Regions from separate parts of the Psychrobacillus sp. INOP01 genome, predicted to be linked through region 2. Evidence: riboswitches for the same ligand, from Rfam matches in the RefSeq annotation. Region 2 holds a riboswitch; each other region holds the start of a gene.
What was found. Region 2 has a riboswitch for S-adenosylmethionine ahead of metK (methionine adenosyltransferase). Riboswitches for the same ligand answer to the same signal wherever they lie in the genome.

Region 1: linked by a shared signal. The riboswitch ahead of KD050_RS13720 (methionine biosynthesis PLP-dependent protein) and the one ahead of metK (methionine adenosyltransferase) in region 2 are both predicted to bind S-adenosylmethionine.
Region 3: linked by a shared signal. The riboswitch ahead of mtnW (2,3-diketo-5-methylthiopentyl-1-phosphate enolase) and the one ahead of metK (methionine adenosyltransferase) in region 2 are both predicted to bind S-adenosylmethionine.

The regions. Positions count from the first base shown of each region.
Region 1 covers NZ_CP073315.1:2,733,594-2,740,840, reverse strand. The annotation lists gene KD050_RS13750 (TIGR00266 family protein) at 116-922, shown strand; gene KD050_RS21290 (TetR/AcrR family transcriptional regulator) at 1,213-1,563, shown strand; partial or broken gene KD050_RS13740 (DHA2 family efflux MFS transporter permease subunit) at 1,857-3,222, shown strand; gene KD050_RS13735 (DUF2798 domain-containing protein) at 3,399-3,926, opposite strand; gene KD050_RS13730 (TetR/AcrR family transcriptional regulator) at 4,230-4,790, opposite strand; gene KD050_RS13725 (hypothetical protein) at 5,153-5,350, shown strand; SAM riboswitch class I at 5,437-5,543, shown strand; gene KD050_RS13720 (methionine biosynthesis PLP-dependent protein) at 5,627-6,742, shown strand; gene metC (cystathionine beta-lyase) at 6,746-7,247, shown strand, end outside.
Region 2 covers NZ_CP073315.1:782,420-789,666, reverse strand. The annotation lists gene KD050_RS03945 (MBL fold metallo-hydrolase) at 1-523, shown strand, start outside; gene KD050_RS03940 (LysE family translocator) at 639-1,214, shown strand; gene KD050_RS03935 (AraC family transcriptional regulator) at 1,240-2,016, shown strand; gene KD050_RS03930 (MaoC family dehydratase) at 2,420-2,794, shown strand; gene pckA (phosphoenolpyruvate carboxykinase (ATP)) at 2,901-4,487, opposite strand; SAM riboswitch class I at 4,680-4,796, shown strand; gene metK (methionine adenosyltransferase) at 5,046-6,242, shown strand; gene KD050_RS03915 (gamma carbonic anhydrase) at 6,372-6,884, opposite strand; gene KD050_RS03910 (alpha/beta hydrolase) at 6,994-7,247, shown strand, end outside.
Region 3 covers NZ_CP073315.1:2,066,245-2,073,491, forward strand. The annotation lists gene mtnA (S-methyl-5-thioribose-1-phosphate isomerase) at 1-172, opposite strand, end outside; gene mtnK (S-methyl-5-thioribose kinase) at 169-1,359, opposite strand; SAM riboswitch class I at 1,435-1,591, opposite strand; SAM riboswitch class I at 1,749-1,853, shown strand; gene mtnW (2,3-diketo-5-methylthiopentyl-1-phosphate enolase) at 1,914-3,128, shown strand; gene KD050_RS10520 (2-hydroxy-3-keto-5-methylthiopentenyl-1-phosphate phosphatase) at 3,133-3,798, shown strand; gene KD050_RS10525 (methylthioribulose 1-phosphate dehydratase) at 3,795-4,409, shown strand; gene KD050_RS10530 (1,2-dihydroxy-3-keto-5-methylthiopentene dioxygenase) at 4,425-4,958, shown strand; gene KD050_RS10535 (hypothetical protein) at 5,395-6,123, opposite strand; gene KD050_RS10540 (amino acid ABC transporter ATP-binding protein) at 6,147-6,881, opposite strand; gene KD050_RS10545 (amino acid ABC transporter permease) at 6,900-7,247, opposite strand, start outside.

The sequences.
Region 1 (7,247 bases), 2.0 Mb from region 2:
TAATACATTCGATAATTGTTTAAAAATACCTTTAAAATTTTAGAATTTTTAGAATGAAACCTTTTAACTTTCATATCGTATAATTGGTTAATAACAATTTAGGAGGAGCGAAATTATGAATAATCATGAAATAGACTACAAATTATATGGAGACGATATGCAATTTGTAGAAATTGAATTGGATCCAAAAGAAACAGTTGTTGCAGAAGCAGGTAGCTTAATGATGATGGAAGATGGCATTTCAATGGAAACTATTTTCGGCGATGGCTCCTCAGGTTCTGGTGGTAGTGGCGGCGGTCTTATGGGTAAATTAATGGGTGCAGGTAAACGTATGCTTACAGGAGAGAGTTTATTCATGACAACGTTTACTAATACCGGAAGTGGAAAAAGACATGTCTATTTCGCATCTCCTTATCCCGGCAAAATTATTCCGATGGACTTAAGTCAATACCGTGGCAAAATTATTTGTCAAAAGGATGCATTTCTAGCTGCAGCTAAAGGGGTTACAATTGGCATTGAATTTCAACGTAAGCTAGGAGCAGGTTTCTTTGGTGGTGAAGGTTTCATTATGCAAAAACTTGAGGGTGATGGCCTCGCTTTCGTGCATGCAGGTGGAACTATTCATAGAAAATCACTACAGCAAGGTGAGGTTTTACGAGTAGATACTGGATGTCTGGTAGCAATGACTGCGGATGTAGATTACAATATCGAAATGGTCAAGGGAGTTAAAACAGCCTTATTTGGTGGAGAAGGATTATTCTTCGCTACCCTTCGTGGTCCTGGTACCGTTTGGATTCAATCACTTCCATTTAGCAGATTAGCTAGTAAAGTATTTGCTGCTGCCCCACAAACACCAGGTGGCGGTTCACGTGATGAAGGAAGTATCGCAGGTGGATTGTTTAATTTACTTGGTGGAAAATAAATATTGATCTTAGAGAATGACTTGCTGTTTAAGTCATTCTTTTTTTGTTGTTTTTGAATTAAAATTTGTTGTTGCAGATATGGGGGTAGATATTGCGGATTTCTGTCTAAAAGTTGCGCATAAACACTACTATGTTGCCTATGATCAAATGAAAGTTGCGCATACCCAGTCCTATATTGCATGTAATAAACTGATGGTTCACGAGTAAATAAACCAACGAAATTACGTCTAAAATGTGAACGCGAGTGCTACTACACAGTTCGAAAAGACTTGAATTATAGAGATTTTTATTGTTATACTTTAAAACAGACCAGTTGGTATGTATCTGGTATATGGACACAAAATCGCTGATAATCGACATTGCGACAACGCTTTTCCAACAAAAAGGCTATATAGGCGTAGGATTAAACGAAATTTTGAAAGGGTGTGGAATTTCAAAGGGTTCGCTTTATCATCATTTTCCTAATGGAAAAGAAGAACTTCTTATTACTTGCCTTAAATCTTTGCATGAAGCTATTACGAAGGAGATCAGAGAAATTTTTGAAGGCTATTCAACTACAAATGAAGCAACATCTTCAATGATAGGAAAGCTAGTTGCCAATTTTGAAGCTGAAGGAAGACTTACAGGATTATACCTTTAGCAGTATTGTTAGCGAAATGGATTCATTAAGTGATTCAGTTAGAAATGCATGTGCTAAATTATATTCAGAAATTCAGACTATTTATTTTCATAAATTAGTAGCAGATGGATTTTCTAAGGATGAAGCCTCTTTGAATTTTTAAATGATGACGGCTTCTATTGAAGGTGGAATGCTACTTTTCTTAGCGTAAAAAGGAACGAAGCCACTCCAAGTTATTTCCCAAGTACTACCCCAAATTTTAAAAATAAGGAGATTTAAAAAAAGTGAATAAAACTTATAAGACAGGACCTATAATGACGGCTCTATTAGTAGCTGGCTTTGTAGGACTTTTTAGTGAAACGGCATTAAATATTGCCTTAGGAGATTTAAGTAAAATTTTCGAAGCAGATCCCACAACAATTCAATGGTTAGCAACAGGTTATTTCTTAACCCTAGGTATTTTAATACCAGTAACAGGTATTCTAATGCAAAAATTTTCAACAAGACAAATGTTCTTAACTTCTATCACCCTAACCCTTATCGGCACGATTTTAGCAGCATTATCACCTTCATTTGGGTTTTTATTGGCAGGACGTATTATTCAAGCGGCAGGGTTAGCTATTAACTTACCTTTAACGCAAAATGTTATTTTTACCATCTTCCCTCCAAACAAACGTGGAGCTGCAATGGGGATTATGGGATTAGTAATGTTAGCCGGTCCAGCTTTAGGTCCGACAATAGCAGGACTAATTTTAGATACATTATCATGGGATTGGATCTTCTGGGCACAAGTACCATTCCTATTATTATCACTTATTATCGGAATCTTTTATGTACCAAATGTTAATGAAGTACGGAAAATTTCACTTGATATATTGTCAGTTATTCTTTCTACAATTGGATTCGGTGGGATCGTTTACGGATTCAGTGTATCTGGTGACAATGGATGGACTAGTCCGATAGTTATTGGATCTATCATTTTTGGGTTAGTAGGAGTAGTTCTATTCTCAATGCGTCAAATGAAAATGGAGCAGCCGATGATGAATTTAAGAGCATTTAAGTATCCTCTTTTCATACTTGGTGTATTTATGAGTTTCATTACATTCTTCAATATGCTATCAATGCTTGTAATTTTACCTATGTATATGCAAATGGCATTACTAATCGCTGCATTTACAACAGGTTTAATACTATTACCTGGAAGCTTACTAACTGCATTTTAGCGCCAATAATTGGTGGACTATTTGACAAATATGGTCCTAGAGCGATTATAACTCCTGGTACTCTTCTAGTAGTTATCGCGTATGCACTTTATGCACAATTAGGAACAGATGCGGCTCTATGGGTCGTTGTAGTAATCCATATTATTATGATGTTAGGTATCGGTGCAGTCCTTGCATCTACACAAACAAACACATTAAACTCTCTACCAAAAGAATACTATCCAGATGGTATTGCTATTACCCAAACAATCAACAAGTAGCAGGTGCAGTTGGTATTGCGGTTATGGTTTCTCTATTATCAGCTAAACAAAATAGTTACCTAACAACAGTTAGCGACAATTTACCAGAGGCAGCAGCATCAGGTTCATCATTTGTATTTACAATAGGTTTAGTATTCGCAGCTATTAACTTTGTACTGTCATTCTTCATGAAAAAGCCAGTGGATGTAAAGTTATAATAAAAAACTGATTTTCATCATATTTAACTTCATTCAGCAAATGTTTTTTGCGACGAGCTGTGCGCTGGAGTCTGGATGGAGAATCACTTGTAGAAATTATCCACATGCCATAGATTTTATTATTTTCTAATGAATAGAAAAAACGCTTAGACAAAAAATATTGTCTGAGCGTTTTTTTAGTTATTTTGTACTTGTGGCACAACATCGTCTGCTGCTTGAGCCTTACCGTCTTGAGACTCATGTAATTTTACCATCGCAAAACGTGCAATTGGTTGAATTACTAAGCTTTCTGCAATAAGCACAACTACGAAGTTACGTGGCCAATTTTGTAACCAATTGCTGAAAATTTCAGGAGTAAAGCCGTTTCCTACAATATCACCAACAAACGTCATAGCGATTGACATTCCTAGTACAGTGAAAAGAATACGGAATAAAATTTTGGAATTGAAGCTGTCTGTTGGACTAGTAAATTTTGCCACCAAAGCTTCCGCAATACTCCCGAAGATAGTTGGTTCAATGATCATAACAATAATCCAAATAATCGGTAAAGCCTTCAGTATGATTAAAAATACTTCTACGTTAAATTCTCCAGCACCAAGAATGACATTAAATGATGTCATAAAAATAACTGTCAATGTAGAAATAATTGTGCCATACAAAAGACCCTCTTTTCCGTTTCTTGGTAATCTTTTTTCTAAATGCATACTTTAATTTTCTTCCTTTCAAAAAGCTTATTTTAGACCTTGGTAATATGCTAATTGTATGAGGAAATACAGTAACGGTTGTGCAATAGTGGATAACGTTAAGGAGGGAATAAACGTCTGGAGTGTCATCAATTTCTATATTTAATATCCTGTTTTAAACCAAAAGATTGTGATTTCATTCGGACTAAAGATAGTACTCAGTTTCCTAAGTGAAATATTAAAGGCTGTTTTCATAAACAGCCGACAATTCCTACTATTAACAGAGACTTCATAAACTACTCTGTATTAAATTCTGTTTTCTTATTAAAACCTCTCCAATAAATTCGGTAATAGGTTAGCAATTGTTTTTAAAGGATCAGTCGATTGTTGTGTTAAACAAAGCATCATTGCCCCTTCAATCGAAGCAGTCAATAATAATGAAATAGCAGCAGCAGTTTCAGCAGAAAAACCATCCGCTAATAGTTTCGTGCAGTAAATATGTTCAATATTTTCATATAACTCACTGCAAGCTTTGCGAACAGGCTCACTCATTGTAGACATTTCACTAACAATGCTGCTAAATGTATAGCCAGTAATAGTACCGTCCTTTTCAAAGCTACTTATTAATGTATCGATCATTGATATTATGGCATCCTTAGTTGATAAATGCTTACTGAAAATAGCTTCTATATCTGTCGTAATTTCTTCTTTTAAAGCGTGTAAGCAAGTAATCAAGAGTTCATCTTTGCCATTTGGAAAGTGATGGTAGAGAGCTCCTTTTGTAACCTTACAGGCTTTTAATATTTCATTGAGTCCTACTGTTTTGTAGCCTTTTTGTTGAAAAAGGATTGTAGCAGTTTCAATCAAGAGTGATTTAGTATCCATAATGGTTTCTCCTCCTAACATACCAACGGGTCTGTTTGTAAGTATAACAAATTTTAAACAACATTCTAGTATTTTGTTTATTGCAATAAAGGATATTCTGAATAAGAAAAGCGCACGCACCCTTCAAGGTCAGAACCTGTTTCTACTGTTTTCGGGTGCTTTCAGACAGACTTTTGCTAAATTATTACCGACTGGCTGGCCATGTTGGAATTCCGAAAAAGTGCTAAATATTTTCGGTGAAACCTCTTTACTCTGCAATGATTCAGCAGATTGTTTATACCCCTTCCCTATTCCCTTCATATAATATGTGGAGGGACGCTATACCTTGGGGTTCCTACATTATAGGATGGGAGGTGTGGATAATGAATTCTTCTACAGGTTTATGGGTCGGTTTATTAGGCATAGTCTTAGGGGTATTAGGTTTCTTTTATGCTCCGCTTTGGTTAGGTGCTGGAGCAGTTCTTTTAGGGCTAGCAGCTTTAGCTTACTCTCACAAGTTAATAGTAGGTTGGATATCTTTAATACTCGGTGTAATTGTTTTAATATTTACACTTTTGTAATAATATTAAATAAAAAGCGTATTGTATTAATATCCACAACGTGTTAAGCTTATTTAAATTTAAAATTTTGATAATTTCATATATTTTTCTTATCCAGAGAGACGGAGGGATTGGCCCGAAGATGTCTCAGCAACCAGCCAAGTCGAGGTATGGTGCTAATTCCAGTAGACGTAAAACGTCTTGCAGATAAGAAGACAAACTTCGATATTTACCTGAGGGTTCTCTTCTTATTAGAGAATCCTCTTTTTTTATTTTAATTGTAAAGGATGAATATTTATGTCAAAGAACAGTATTGATACACAGTTGGTGCAATTAGGAAATCATAGTGATGAGAAAACCGGTGCTATAAATCCACCTATTTATTTATCCACAGCATACAAACATAATGGAATCGGTCAATCTACGGGATACGACTACACGCGAACTAAGAACCCGACACGCGCTATCTTAGAGGAAGGAATTGCTAAGTTAGAGGGTGGAGACGCTGGCTTTGCCTGTAGTTCTGGTATGGCTGCAATACAATTGATTTTATCCCTTTTTCGTTCGGGTGATGAGATTATTGCTCCTGAAGATTTGTATGGCGGGACGTATCGATTATTTAACCAGTACGCAGATTCCTACAATATTCGTACTACATACGCAAAGTTTGAATCAGCTGAAGAAGTAAATGCTTTGATTACAGAAAATACAAAAGCTTTATTTATCGAAACTCCAACTAACCCTTTGATGCAAGAAATCGATATACAACTATTTGCGGATGTAGCAAAAAAGCATAATTTATTGTTGATCGTAGACAATACATTCTTAACTCCTTATTTACAACGACCTATTGAATTGGGTGCCCATATTGTAATCCATAGTGGCACCAAATATATCGGTGGCCATAACGATGTACTTGCAGGACTTGTTGTTACAAAAGGTACTAAACTAAGTGAACAATTGCAAACCAACCACAATGCTGCTGGTGCTGTCCTCTCTCCTTTCGATTCTTGGTTATTAATAAGAGGATTAAAAACACTTCATCTACGTATGAAGCAGCATGATACAAATGCAAAAAAGATTGCAACTTTTTTGCAGAATGAGCCCTCAGTTAAGGATGTTCTGTATCCTGGTATTGGCGGTATGCTTTCCTTCCGTTTGCAAAAAAGTGAATGGGTTGCTCCTTTCTTAGAGAGTCTGAAACTAATTGTATTTGCTGAAAGCCTTGGAGGTGTGGAAAGCTTTATCACATATCCTACTACTCAAACTCATGCGGATATCCCAGAGGAAGAACGCAATGCACGTGGTGTTGACAGTAGCCTGCTCCGTTTCTCAGTAGGAATCGAAGAAGCAGAAGATTTAATCGCAGATTTGAAACAGGTATTTAATACTTTAACAAGTGAGGGGGGCTAACTATTGAGTAACTATAAAGAATCGCTAGAGACTACCCTAATCGTGGCATCTACTCGGGGAGACTCAGAAATAAAAACTGGAGCTGTCAATGTTCCTATCTATTTATCCTCCACTTTCCATCAAGAAGGCTTTGACGATTTTGGACCTTATGACTATAGTCGATCGGGAAATCCTACGAGAGATGCACTGGAAAAAACGATTGCAGAATTAGAGGGGGGCACTAGAGGTCTGGCATTTGCTTCAGGTATCGCGGCTATTTCTTCTGCTTTTATGCTTTTGTCATCAGGAGATCATATCGTGATTACCGAAGATGTATACGGTGGTACCTTTCGTTTTGTTACAGAAGTCTTGCCTCGTTTTGGTATTGAGCATACTTTTGCAGATTTCACTAATATAGTAGCAATTTCAAATGCCATTCAGCCAAATACAAAATTAATTTACATCGAGACTCCTTCGAATCCATGCTTAGGTATTACTGATATTGCTGCTGTAGTAGAGCTTGCGA
Region 2 (7,247 bases):
TTGCGGGGATCTATTTCACAGGGATGATATCGGATGGTTGAATATCTATCGGGAGGGGGTCGCTTCCATCCATCGATCGATGGAAAGTTTGGATAGGCTGTCTAAGTTTCGGATCAGCCGAGCCTATTCGGGACATGGACCACAAATAGAGAATCCTCAAGCTGCTATCGACGTAGCGAGGGAGCGTTTTGAAAAATGGCTCGGAAATCCAGAAAAAGTTTCATGGCATGCTTGTAAGAGAATCTTTTCATTCACTTTAATCATGAAAGACGGATTGGCAAAAGAAGAAGTGGATAACTACCTACTAAATTGTGGTTGGTTCCAAGATTTTGCACACTACTCATTTCAACTTCAACCAGAAGAGTTTATTCAAGTTCTGATTGATGAAATGATTCGCTCCGGTGCAGCAAGCTGGCAAAATGATTATTTAGTCGCTACGGCACCATACCAGTCACCAGATAAGAAATGGATGAACAAGAAAATAAAGCCGAGAGATTGGAAACTTCAGGCTCGTCTTACATAACTATAAGGGGAGAGGTTGTAAGGGAACTATAGGATTTCTGCAATAATATACTATATGCTATTAAATATGGGGATGTATATTTACATGACAATACCTTAGAAAGGGAGTTTGTCTCATGAATATTACATCTTTTTTACTATACTGTTTTATTGTTACTTTTACACCTGGACCTACTAATATAGTGATATTATCTACAGTACATAATAGGGGTACAAAAAGGGCGATGGAGTATACCTACGGAGCAACTGTTGCTTTTGGATTATTGCTTATTATTTCTGCTATATTGAATACTATGCTTATAACGTTTATACCAAAAGTTTTAATTATTATGCAGCTCATCGGAAGCATTTATATGCTCTATCTCGCTTATCAAATTTACAAAATGAATACCACTGATTCAACTGCAAACCAAACTGGTACATTTATGTCAGGATTTCTTATGCAGTTTTTAAATCCAAAAGTGGTATTATTTACAATGACTGTAATACCAAGCTTTATTTTGCCTTACTATTCCGCAATGTCTACGTTGTCAATAAGTGTTATAGTAATCACCATCATTGGATTTTTAGCATTTATTACATGGGTTCTTTTCGGTACAATCTTCAAGAAGTTTTTACAGATTCATAAAAAAACTGTTAATGTTATAATGGCACTATTTTTAGTTTATGCTTCCATCATGATATGGCTATAGGAAAACTAATTAAGAGGTGTATTAGATGGACAAATTTATCTATAAAAAATCTGCTGGTATTACAGCTTTAGCAGCTAGTATTACAGATTTTACATATAAAAAGCACTCGCACATGGAGTATGCAATAGGTGTGACATTGCGTGGTATTCAACATTATAATTTGGATGGCAGTTTACAGCTATCCTATCCAAATGGTGTAATGCTCTTTAATCCCGAACAGGCACATGACGGAATGGCACATGATATGACTGGCCTGGATTATGTGATGTTATATATTGAGCCACAATTGCTGTTGGAGGTTATTGAGAAAAAGGATTTAGTACATTTTTCAACCCCAATTGTTTATGATTTTAGACTTAAACAAAGAATATTAAGTCTTTCTAATGCAATTTTGAATGAAAAAGATGAGGCTCTATGCAGTGAATTGCTTTTGTCTCTTACAGATAGCCTTATTCAAACTGAATTCACCAAAGTCTATAAGAAAGATAACGCACTTATTGGAAAAGCAAAAGATTTGTTGCATGCCAACCTAGAAAATATACTTAAACTTGACGAGGTATGTAAAGAACTTGGTTTATCGAAATTTCAATTTATCAGATTCTTTAAGGCACATACAGGAATATCCCCATACCAATATTATCTTAACTGCAAAATAGAACATGCAAAGCATTTAATAGAAACTAAAAAAGATGTATATTCAGCTGTAGCAGAATGTGGGTTTGTTGATTTAACTCATTTAAATAAACACTTTAAAAGTGTATATGGAACAACAGCATTTGAATATATGTCCCATATAAAGTGAAACCTCAATCAGTGGGGATTTTCTTCATGCCCACTGATTGAAATAAGAGCTTAGACAAACTATGCAGCGGCCAGCGCCAATGCCTAAGTGACCATCATCCTGTTGGCACGAGGCTAGCAGAAAGGGAGTCACCTAAAATAAGCCACGTGACATGGCGACTTTCGTCTAGGATTTTCGTCGTGCTTTTACGGGCAGTTTTCTCCCATTATGCTTTGTTGCTTTGGCCGAGCCTTGAAGTGGGAGTCAAACTGCCCGTTAATGCGGGATAAATGAAATATAAAACAATTGACATAGATTGATATTGAGCTGATAGGAAAGAGAAAAATCATGCAATAGGTAAACGAGGGTTTTGTCCAAATAGTTATATTAGAGAAATGGATTTAAATTAAAGGGAGGAATTCAATTGTCGTTAAAAGTGGGAGAAATTATTACATTCGAGCGGACTTTCACAACAGAAGATGTTGAATTATTTACGAAGATTTCAGGTGATGAAGGGATTCATCATCTAACCCCAGATGAGCAGGGAAGACTTGTCGTTCAAGGGTTGCTTACGGCAACTCTGCCAACAAAAGTAGGTGGTGATCATAACGTACTGGCTCGTACTATGAATTTTGAGTTTATCAGACCAGTATTTATTGACGATACAATAACTTGTGAGGTAACAATTGAGCAATTCGAAAAGCAGGATAATAGAACACGTATAACTGCTTCTTTTATATGCTTCAATCAACAGGAGAAAGAAGTATTGAGAGGAAGCTTTACAGGAGTAATATTATAAGGTTTTCTATACTAGGAAGGAAAGTATGAAAGTTAAATGTTTCTTTTTTATACGTTAATATAAAAGAGCCCAATTCTGAATTTGGGCTCTTTTATATTTAAAATTATTAAGATAGTGGTCCGCCTTTATAGGAAATGTCCTCAGAGACTGTACCAAACTTTTTGAAGTTTTCACGGAATGACTGAGCTAGTTCAGCAGCTTTTTGGTCATATGCTGCTTTATCTTCCCAAGCATTTCGAGGTATAAGTACCTCCGAAGGTACGCCTTCCACTTGCTTAGGTATAGCTAAGCCGAATACTGTATCTGTTTCTGTATCAGCATTGTTTAGTTTGCCATCAATTGCAGCGCGAACCATAGTACGAGTGTATGAAAGCTTCATGCGGTTACCAACACCGTATTCTCCACCAGTCCAACCAGTGTTTACTAAGAATACTTGTGCGCCATGTTCGTCAATTTTCTTACCAAGCATTTCTGCGTATACTGTTGCATGTAATGGTAAGAATGGTGAGCCGAAGCAAGTAGAGAATACTGGTTGTGGGGATGTAACTCCACGTTCAGTTCCAGCAAGTTTAGAAGTAAAACCACTTAAGAAATGGTACATTGCTTGTTCTTTTGTTAGTTTACTGATTGGAGGCAATACTCCAAAAGCATCAGCAGTTAAGAAAATAATCGTATTTGGGTGACCTGCTACAGATGGGTCTACAATATTTTCGATATATTGAATTGGGTAAGCAGCACGAGTATTTTCTGTTAATGAGTTGTCAGTGTAGTCAGCAACGCGAGTTTCCGCATCTACTACTACGTTTTCTAATACAGTTCCGAATGATATCGCATCCCAAATTTGCGGTTCATTTTCTCGAGTTAGGTCGATACATTTTGCATAACAACCACCCTCGATATTGAACACACCGTTATCTGACCAGCCATGCTCGTCATCACCGATTAGTTTACGACCAGCATCTGCAGAAAGGGTAGTTTTACCTGTTCCAGATAAGCCGAAAAATAATGCAACGTCTCCAGCATCCCCAACGTTTGCGGAACAGTGCATTGGCAAAATGTCTTGTTCTGGAAGTAAGTAGTTCATAATAGAGAAAATCGATTTTTTCATCTCTCCTGCATATTCAGTCCCACCGATTAAAACCGTACGTTTTTCCATAGATACAATGATAAACGTTTCTGAACGTGTACCATCTACAGCAGGAACTGCCTTGAAATTAGGAGCCGAAAGAATAGTAAAATCTGTTGTATGTGTTGCAAGATCTTCTTGTGTTGGACGGATAAATAGCTGATGAGCGAAGAGATTATGCCAAGCATATTCGTTAATTACTTGAATGCCTAGACGTGATTCTTTATCAGCTCCTGCATATCCTTTAAATTCGAAGATTTCATCTTGCTTGTTTAAGAAGTTAATCATTTTTATATATAGTGCATCAAAAACGTCAGAAGAAATTGGTTGGTTTACTGAGCCCCAATCGATTTTGTCTTTTGAAATAGCTTCATCTACTATATACTTATCTTGTGGAGAGCGGCCAGTATATTTCCCTGTTTCAGCTTTTACTGCACCAGTAGAAGTTAGAACAGCTTCTCCTCTTGTTGTAGCTTTTTCCACAAGTTGTGGCACTGACAATTGGCTGCTAACGTTATTTCCTGCTAACAATTCTTTCAGTTCACTCACAGTATCGATTGAATTCATCTTGAATATACCATCCTTTTTTTATATTTCCCCTAATAAAGAGGAAGTTTTCTAGATATGTGAAATAGTATAACACATTAAAGCAATTAGTCTATACTAATCAAATTAAATTTTTTCTTTTGTGTATAAAATACAAACAAAAATAGTTGACTTCTATTACATACTTACGTATGATGATAAATTGAACGGATACTCTTATCCCGAGCTGGTGGAGGGGTCAGGCCCTATGAAACCCGGCAACCTGTAATTTTTTCATTATTACAAAGGTGCCAAACCTGAGACAAGGTGAAATTCCTTGATTGATAAGAGTGAAAGGTGCTTATGATACTAATACCTTTCCTCATGTATAAATACGTGAGCGAGAGGTTTTTTTATTGAACATCGCCCTTTATCCTTGTGTGCCAAGTCCGAAACGGCTTCAAGTTAACTTCAATGCATTCAAGTTACATTTACTATTATGTGATGTAAATGCATGGAACATTTTGAATGGCTTGACATGGGAATGAGTACCGTATCAATTCTTGAGAGAAATCTCGCGGGATATAGGAGGAATAATCTATGACACAACGTCGATTATTTACATCAGAATCAGTAACAGAGGGACATCCAGATAAAATTTGTGATCAAATCTCTGATGCAATTCTAGATGCAATTTTAGCAGAAGACCCAAATGCTCGTGTAGCATGCGAAACGAGTGTAACGACAGGACTAGTATTAGTTGCTGGAGAAATTACTACATCTACTTACGTAGATATCCCTAAAGTAGTTCGTTCTACTATTAAAGAAATTGGCTATACACGTGCAAAGTATGGCTTTGATGCAGAAACTTCTGCTGTGCTTACTTCAATTGATGAACAATCACCTGATATCGCACAAGGTGTGGACCAAGCTTTAGAAGCAAGAGAAGGCTCTATGAGTGATTCTGACATTGATGCAATTGGAGCAGGAGACCAAGGTTTGATGTTCGGTTATGCTTGTAATGAAACACCAGAGCTTATGCCACTCCCAATTAGTTTAGCGCATAAACTATCGCATCGATTGGCACAAGTTCGTAAAGAAGAAACTTTAGACTATCTTCGTCCGGACGGAAAAACTCAAGTAACAGTAGAGTATGATGAAAATAATAATCCAGTTCGTATCGATACAATTGTTATTTCGACACAACATCATCCAGAAATTACTTTAGAGCAAATTCAAAAAGATATTAAAGAAGTAGTGATCAACCCGATTGTTCCTACAAATTTAATAGATGAAAATACAAAATATTTTATCAATCCAACTGGACGCTTCGTAATTGGTGGACCACAAGGAGATGCTGGCCTAACAGGTCGTAAAATTATTGTAGACACATACGGTGGTTATGCTCGTCATGGCGGAGGAGCATTCTCTGGTAAAGATCCTACAAAAGTGGATCGTTCCGCTGCATACGCTGCACGTTATGTTGCTAAAAACATTGTTGCTGCTGGCCTTGCAGATCGTTGTGAAGTACAACTTGCTTATGCAATTGGTGTAGCTAGACCTGTTTCAATTGCTGTTGAAACTTTTGGTACTGGAAAGGTAGAAGAAGTTGAATTAGTTTCATATATTCGCGAATTATTCGACCTTCGTCCAGCAGGAATTATTAAAATGCTAGATCTTCGCCGTCCAATTTACAAACAAACAGCTGCTTATGGTCATTTTGGTCGAACAGACATTGATGTGCCATGGGAACAAACAGATAAAGCTGCAGCATTAAAAGAAAAAGCTGGATTATAAGTATGAACCAAAAGAGGCTTTCCTATAATAGGAAGCCTCTTTTCTTTGGTAGAAAATAAAATAAAAAAACGTGGAATGATCAAACATTGCGAAGATCGATCAATCTACACAAACTATCGTTATCCCTATTTATTTTTGCAGGGATTTATAATATTGCCCTTTTTCTACATATTCTCGGATAATTCTTTGTACATCAGCTTTATCCTCATCATTTAGTTCGCGTACAACTTTTGCTGGGCTGCCTAGTGCTAATGAATTTGGAGGTATTTTCTTGCCAGGTGGTACGAGGCTTCCAGCTCCGATAAATGCACCTTCACCAATTTCAGCACCATCTAAAATAATGGACCCCATTCCTATTAAGGCACCTTTACGTACGGTACAGCTATGTAAAGTCACTTGATGTCCGATAGTCACTTCATCTTCTATTAAAAGTGGTTTATTTGGACTTTGATGTAGACAGCTTAAATCTTGAATACTGACTCTACTTCCAATAATAGTAGGAGCAACATCCCCTCTAATTACCGTATTAAACCAAATTGTAGTCTCTGGACCGATTGTCACATCCCCTGTTATTGTGACATAATCAGCTATAAAAGCGGAGTCGTCAATAGTAGGGGTTTTATCTTTATATGGATAAATCATTTTGCATACGCTCCTTTTGAAATTAGAATATAATTAATCGTATCAGACATACAGATTGAAAGAAACCAATTACCATGAAATTGCAAGGAAAGAAAAGAGGTTTGTTTATATGTGGAAATGGGAAACAGAAGGAAAGCCTAAAGCCGTAATAGTTATTGTTCACAGTGCTTATGAGCATCATAGAAGATATGCTTGGTTAATTGAAAAATTGAGAAGTTCCAACTATCATATCGTTATGGGGGACTTGCCAGGCCATGGAGAATTAAAAAAATCAAAAACTATTCACGACGAATCCTTCGAACTATATAAGGACTACATTAAACAAGCGATGCAAGTTGCAGTTACGTATGACCTACCAATATT
Region 3 (7,247 bases), 1.3 Mb from region 2:
ACGCTGCCGTAATCCCAATGGCAGGTGCACCACGAACTTTCAGGGTAATAATTGCCTCATAAACGTCTTTAAGTGCTTCTAATTCTATATAGACAACTTCATGCGGAAGTTTCTGTTGATCTAAGATTATTAACCTCTTACCGTCCCACTTAATCGATAATGGAATACTCATTTTTGAATTTCTCCTAGCAACTCAATTAATGCATCTATTGAATCAATTTCCTGACGACTCACTATTAATCTTTCTCCTGCTTTAAGAGTTTGTTTTTTTAGTAAAATTCGTTGCTCTTTGTTTTCAATACTATCTAGGTCTTTTACATGTGCCAGTCCAATTGTTCTACGAATGAGCTCACAGCCTGCAAATCCAATTGAATCATGGAATATTTTCTCTAACAAAAATGCATCATATCCCTCTACGTCATTAAACAAGTCGAATTCACTTCGTTTTAAATACTCCGAAAATTTAGAGGAGAAAGTAATCCATGTGTTATGAATATGATCATGTATGACCTCACGTTTTTCGCCTTCTCTGGTAATCGATTGGACTATTAAATTTGCCAAAAACAAGCCTATATCAAATCCAATAGGACCGTAAAAAGCAAACTCTGGATCGATTACTTTAGTCTCTTCTTCACTAGCAAATATACTTCCCGTATGAAGATCTCCATGCAGTAAAGCTTCTGCTTCTGTCAAAAAGCTTCTTTTTAGCTTTGCCACTTCCAGTTTCAATAAATTATTATTCCAGATGGCTTCGACTTCTGACTGTAATCCAGGTTCAAAGTCATTTGTTTGATGATCAAAAAATGGATCCGTAAAGATTAAGTCTTCTGTGATCTTACATAGCTCTGGATTAGAAAATTCTACAACAAGTGCCTTTTTTTCAAAGGGGTGAAGTGCAAAGTCAGAAGTATGAAAAAGTGTTAAAGCTAGATATTCCCCAATATCAGTTGATAATTTAGGGTAGGACTCACCTTTTATCAATCCTTCTCGTGCTATTTTAAGATGAGACAAGTCTTCCATGACCGTGATTGCTAAATTTTCATCTGTTGCATAAACTTTTGGAACTAATCCAACTGCGTATTCTCCATGTTTTTGTAAGGCACTCGCTTCAATCTTTGCCCTTTTCAAAGTAAGCGGCCAACTCTCCCCGACTACTTTTGCATAGGGTAAGGCCTGTTTGATAATAACGCCTTTCCCACTTGCTTGATCTGTTATATGGAATACATAGTTTAGATTTCCATCACCAATCTCTTCGCAAACTAATTGAGCTTCGTTCGAGAATAATGATAATTCTTTTGCAAGTGAAATTGCCGTTTCTTTAGTTAATGATTCATATTGTTTCGTCGCTACTACCGCCATTACTATCTCCCTCTCATTTACAAAATAAAAAACCTCTTTCCAAAAGAAAGAGGCCAAGAATAAGAGATTCTGAACCTCTTATCTCTCAGAAAGTAAACTTTCTGATGGAATTAGCACCGTGCCTTACGGAATTTAACATTCCGGCGCATAAAGCGCCCCGTCTCACAACGGTATTACGGTCGGTTGCTGGGCGTCATCGGGCCATTATCCCTCTGCCTGCTCTTGATAAGAGTGCGGTACAACTATGATGTTTGTTTAGAATCCTAGCATATTAGAAAAAGCTATGTCAACAGTATTTTGAATAAATATAATTATTAAATTTCTTGTTGACAGAATTTTTAATGCATGGAATAATCAATATAATTTACTAAATACAAACTGAATATTTTTTCTTATTTAGAGCAGGTGGAGGGACAAGCCCTACGATACCCGGCAACCGATTCAATTGTGAACACGGTGCTAATTCTTGCAGCCAATGGGCTGAGAAATAAGAAGTTGTTAAACTATTAACCTCTTCTTATTTGAAGAGGTTTTTTTATATTAGGAGTGAAAAAATGAGCGGAATTACGGCGCACTATCAACTATACGGAAAATCTGGTTCTTTTGAAAAAAAAGCGGAAGATATTGCACTTGGATTGACTATTGGTTCTTGGACTAATTTAGCTTTGTTAGAACAGGAACAGCTACAAAAGCATAAAGGATATGTAAAATCCATTACTGAGTTTAAGGATATCCTGCATCCCATTCATCCAGAAAAAATTAAAGGAGAAATTAAAATACTCTATCCTGCAGCAAATTTTTCAACTGATATCCCAGCAATTTTAACAACTGTCTTTGGTAAACTATCCCTTGACGGTGAAGTAAAGTTATTAGATTTAGAATTCGACACGAATATATTGTCCCATTTTCCCGGTCCCCGCTTCGGCATTCAAGGTATTCGAGAAAAATTAGGAGTATATGAACGCCCGCTAATCATGAGTATATTCAAAGGAGTCATTGGAAGAGATATCGAATATTTGGCAGAACAACTTAAACAGCAAGCACTTGGTGGAGTTGATCTTGTAAAAGACGATGAAATTCTATTTGAAAATCCACTTACTTCTTTTGAAACGCGTATTACTACTGGTCGAGAAGTATTGAGGCAGGTGTATGAAGAAACCGGACATCGTACTCTATATGCAGTAAATTTGACGGGTCGTACATTCGAATTAAAAGATAAGGCCAAAAAAGCCCGGGAACTTGGAGCAGATGCACTCCTATTTAATGTTCACACTTACGGATTAGACGTTCTTCAGGAGCTAGCGGAAGACGAGGAAATCCAATTGCCACTCATGGCACACCCGGCTTATAGTGGAGCATTCACGTCCTCAGCATATTATGGGGTTTCAACATCACTAGTTCTTGGAAAACTTACTCGTTATGCAGGAGCAGACTTTTCATTGTTCCCTTCTCCTTATGGTAGCGTTGCACTTGAAAAGTCTATAGCTCTTTCTTTAGGTGATGAGCTAACAAAAATCAGTAAGGTTAAACAATGCTTTCCAGTCCCATCTGCAGGCATTCACCCCGGTCTCGTACCACTATTAATGGATGACTATGGAATTGATAGCATTATTAATGCAGGGGGTGGTGTACATGGGCATCCCGCAGGTGCAACTGGAGGTGGTATAGCTTTTAGGCAGGCCGTATCAGCTGTTTTGGAAGGGATTCCGTTAGAACAGGCAGCGAAACAACATAGCGAACTAAAAACAGCACTTGAATTATGGGGGTGATCATATGAGTAAACTTGTAGTTTTTTGTGACTTTGATGGAACCATTACCAATCAGGATAATATTATGGCAATCATGAAAAAATTTGCTCCACCAGAATGGAATCAAATTAAAGATGATATTTTAGGTCAACGAATTTCCATACGAGATGGTGTAGCAAAAATGTTCTCTCTCCTACCTATTGAGTCAAAAGCAGAAATTATTTCTTTTGTACGTCAACAGGCTATCATCCGTGATGGGTTTAGTGAATTTGTATCCTTTACAAAAAATCATGACATCCCTCTTTACATCGTAAGTGGCGGGATAGACTTTTTCGTCCATAACTTACTAGAGCCATTCGGACCATTTGCAGGAGTTTATTGTAACGAATCCAATTTTTCTAAAGAAACAATTCACATCGAGTTCCCGCATAGCTGTGACGAACAATGTACGAGCCAAGGCTGTGGTTGCTGTAAACCCTCTATTATTCGTACACTTCTTGACCAAGATGCTGCGAGCGTTGTAATAGGCGATTCTATTACCGATCTAGAAGCAGCAAAGTTGGGTGATATCATTATTGCAAGGGATTTTTTAATCGAAAAATGCGAGGAACTAAACATTCCATATGAGCCTTTTGAAAATTTCCACGATGTGATAAAGATTATTGACGCTAAGTTAGGTGTGAAATTATGACTTTACAAGATAAATGGGAAGAACTAGCGGACATAAAAGATGAACTAGCCGCAAGAGATTGGTTTATGGGAACTAGCGGAAACCTTGCTATTAAGGTACATGATAATCCTATGGAATTTTTAGTAACAGCAAGCGGAAAAGATAAAAAAAAGAGGACATTGGAAGACTTTCTACTTGTTGATGCTGATGGAAACCCAGTGGAAAGTACTCATTTAACACCATCTGCCGAAACATTACTACACTGCGCAATATATCGTGAAACAAATGCAGGTTGTAGCCTTCACATCCATACAGTTGCAAATAACGTTATCTCCGAATTATATGGAGATGAAGGTACAGTTGATTTTCAAGGTATTGAACTCATTAAAGCTTTTGGAATGTGGGAAGAAGATGCAATACTCTCTATACCAATTATTCCAAACTACGCTCATATTCCAAAACTTGTAGAAGCTTTTGCACCTTATATTTCTGCTGACAAGGGAGCTATCCTTATTCGGAACCATGGTATAACAGTTTGGGGAAAAGATGGGTTCGAAGCAAAAAAACTGCTTGAGGCTTGTGAGTTTTTATTTCAATATCAATTAGCATTACATCAAATACACTCAAAATAGAAAGGAAGATTTTTGATGGCTATTATTAAAATCCAAGAAACAAGTGAAACAATTGAAGCACAAAACGAGGTAGCAGCATTTTTAGAAAGTCAGGAAGTAATTTATGAACATTGGGATATTGACAAGTTACCAGAAAACCTTCGTGAAAAATTTGACTTAAGCGACGAAGAAAAGCAAGAGATTCTACAAGCTTTCCAAGTGGAAATAGACGATATCTCTACTCGTCGTGGCTATCAAGCAGCCGATATTATTTCTCTATCTGATTCAAACCCTAATTTAGATGAACTGTTAAAAAATTTCGAACGCAAGCACCTTCATACGGACGATGAAGTTCGTTATATTGTAAGTGGCCATGGTGTCTTCATAATACAAGGCAAGGACGAACGCTACTTTGAAGTTCATCTTTCACCCGGTGACTTAATCTCCGTTCCTGAGAATATCACACATTACTTCACATTATCAGAGGACCGTAAAGTTGTTGCTGTTCGCATATTTGTAACAACAGAGGGCTGGGTTCCAGTTTATCAAGAGGAGGCAGTAGAACAATAATTGGTACTCCCACTTACGCTATTTCTTCTAAAAACTAAGTAAAACCAGGTAAAAGACGCTAAATCTAAGATCAAAATATGTTCCTATCGTTTTCAGTGGCTTTGAATAAATTTTCTGCATTCATTACCTAACAAAAGAGGCTTGGCATGACTAACGTCATGCCAAGCCTCTTTTGTTAGGTAATCTTATAGCGTTTGTCTGCCTGTTGCCCTCCTAAAAATTTTAGAAACCGATTCTAAATACTTTTGAGAAGAAGAGAAGAAACTCTTTCCTACACATAGAAGAAGCGCCAGAAGATACAATTTCTGACGCACCTCTCCTTCGCTATTGAATAAACACTTACTTCTTTGTATTTCCATTACTATATTAATGTTGAGTACTACTCACTTAATTGATTGCAGTGGAACGCGTCCGCCTGAAACCGAAATCAGTAGTATTATTGGATAAATTCTTTTTCAATGTCTATTCGGTAGATTCCTTTAATATCTCGTAATCTACATCCATTTGCTTCAAAAATACGTCTCATGTGCTTATTACTTGTATCTGTGCTCCCCACATACAACTTCGCACCTAATGTTTTCAAGAGTTCTAATGAAATAGCATGAAATTTCGTTCCGTACCCCTTACATCGTTGTTCAGGCACAACCCCAAAATAAAACATTCTTCCCTCATCAGTAGTATCCTGTTCAATATGAGGAATACTAATTCCATAATTCATACTATCTTGAGAAAAGATAAAGCACTGGTCTCGCCAATTAGCACCTAATTCACGTTCAAGTGACTCCATTATTTGCCTGATAGAAAACAATTTATTTTTGTTAGCTGAACCACTCCTACATAAATCGTACAATGTAGCAAAATCCGAATCAGTAACTCGGCTATCAGAAAGAGCTTCTACTTGGAATGTATTCGACGCTATATAAGACCCATCTAATACCTTTGTGTACTCCACAATAGAAGACACTTTCTTAAACCGACGCTTTAAAAGCCAGTCCTCATTCTCTTCATCCATCAGAAGTGATAGATATGCCACTCTTTGTTCTTTCCACTCTGTTAATAATTTATCAAATGCAACTAAGTATTCTATGTTTGGAATATGAGATACTTTTAGCTGATCCACAAGCCAGTATTCTTGATCTTTTTTAATCAGATTGAAAAGGTTCACCTATCGATTCCTCCAAGCTGTTGTTAGCTTAATGTGCGTTTTAAGAAAGCTTTTGTTCGTTCTTCCCTTGGATTGTTGAAGATTTGTTCAGGAGGACCTTCTTCGGCAATTACTCCTTTATCCATAAAAACAACCCGATCAGCAACTTCTTTAGCGAACTCCATCTCATGTGTAACTATTAACATAGTAAGTCCCGTACCTGCTAACTCTTTCATCACTTTCAGCACCTCTCCAACCATTTCTGGATCAAGTGCCGAGGTTGGTTCATCAAATAACATGACATCCGGTTCCATAGAAAGTGCTCTCGCTATCGCAACACGTTGCTTTTGTCCACCTGATAATTGCTTTGGTTTGGCATTTACATAATGATCCATACCGACTACTTTTAAGTATTTTAACGCAATTTTTTCGGCATCTTCTTTAGAGCGTTTTAACACTTTTACTTGACCGACCATACAGTTATTCAACACATTATGGTTGTTGAATAAGTTAAATTGTTGGAAAACCATTCCTAGCTTTGTTCGGTAGGCATGGATATCATGTTTTTCATCTAAAATATTCTCTCCGTTATAAATGATTTGCCCGCCACTGGGCTTTTCTAACAAGTTTATACAACGAAGTAAAGTGGACTTCCCTGATCCAGAGGAACCAATGATGCAAACAACTTCTCCCTTGTTCACCGAAAAATCTATATCTCTTAGAACCTCATGATTTCCGAAGGATTTACTTAAATGTTGAACTTCGATGACATTTTCCATAGATTTTTCCTCCTTCGTTTAATCTAAATTAGTATTATTTTTGGTTAACATAAGTTGTGGTGGTGGCTGCCCAATCATGCTGTAGTTTTCAGGTCCATCTAATTTTCTTTCTATATAACGTAATATTAATGTTACAGTAAACGTCATAACGAAATACAAAATACATGCTATAAAGAACGGTTCAAAGTACTTAAAGCTTATACCTGCAACTGTTTTCGCTTGAAAATATAGTTCCGTGACACCGATCACGTTTAATACCGATGTATCTTTAATATTTATGATAAATTGATTGCCTGTTGCTGGCAAAATATTTCGGATTACTTGAGGTAAAACAACACTCCACATTGTTTGAACGTGATTCATACC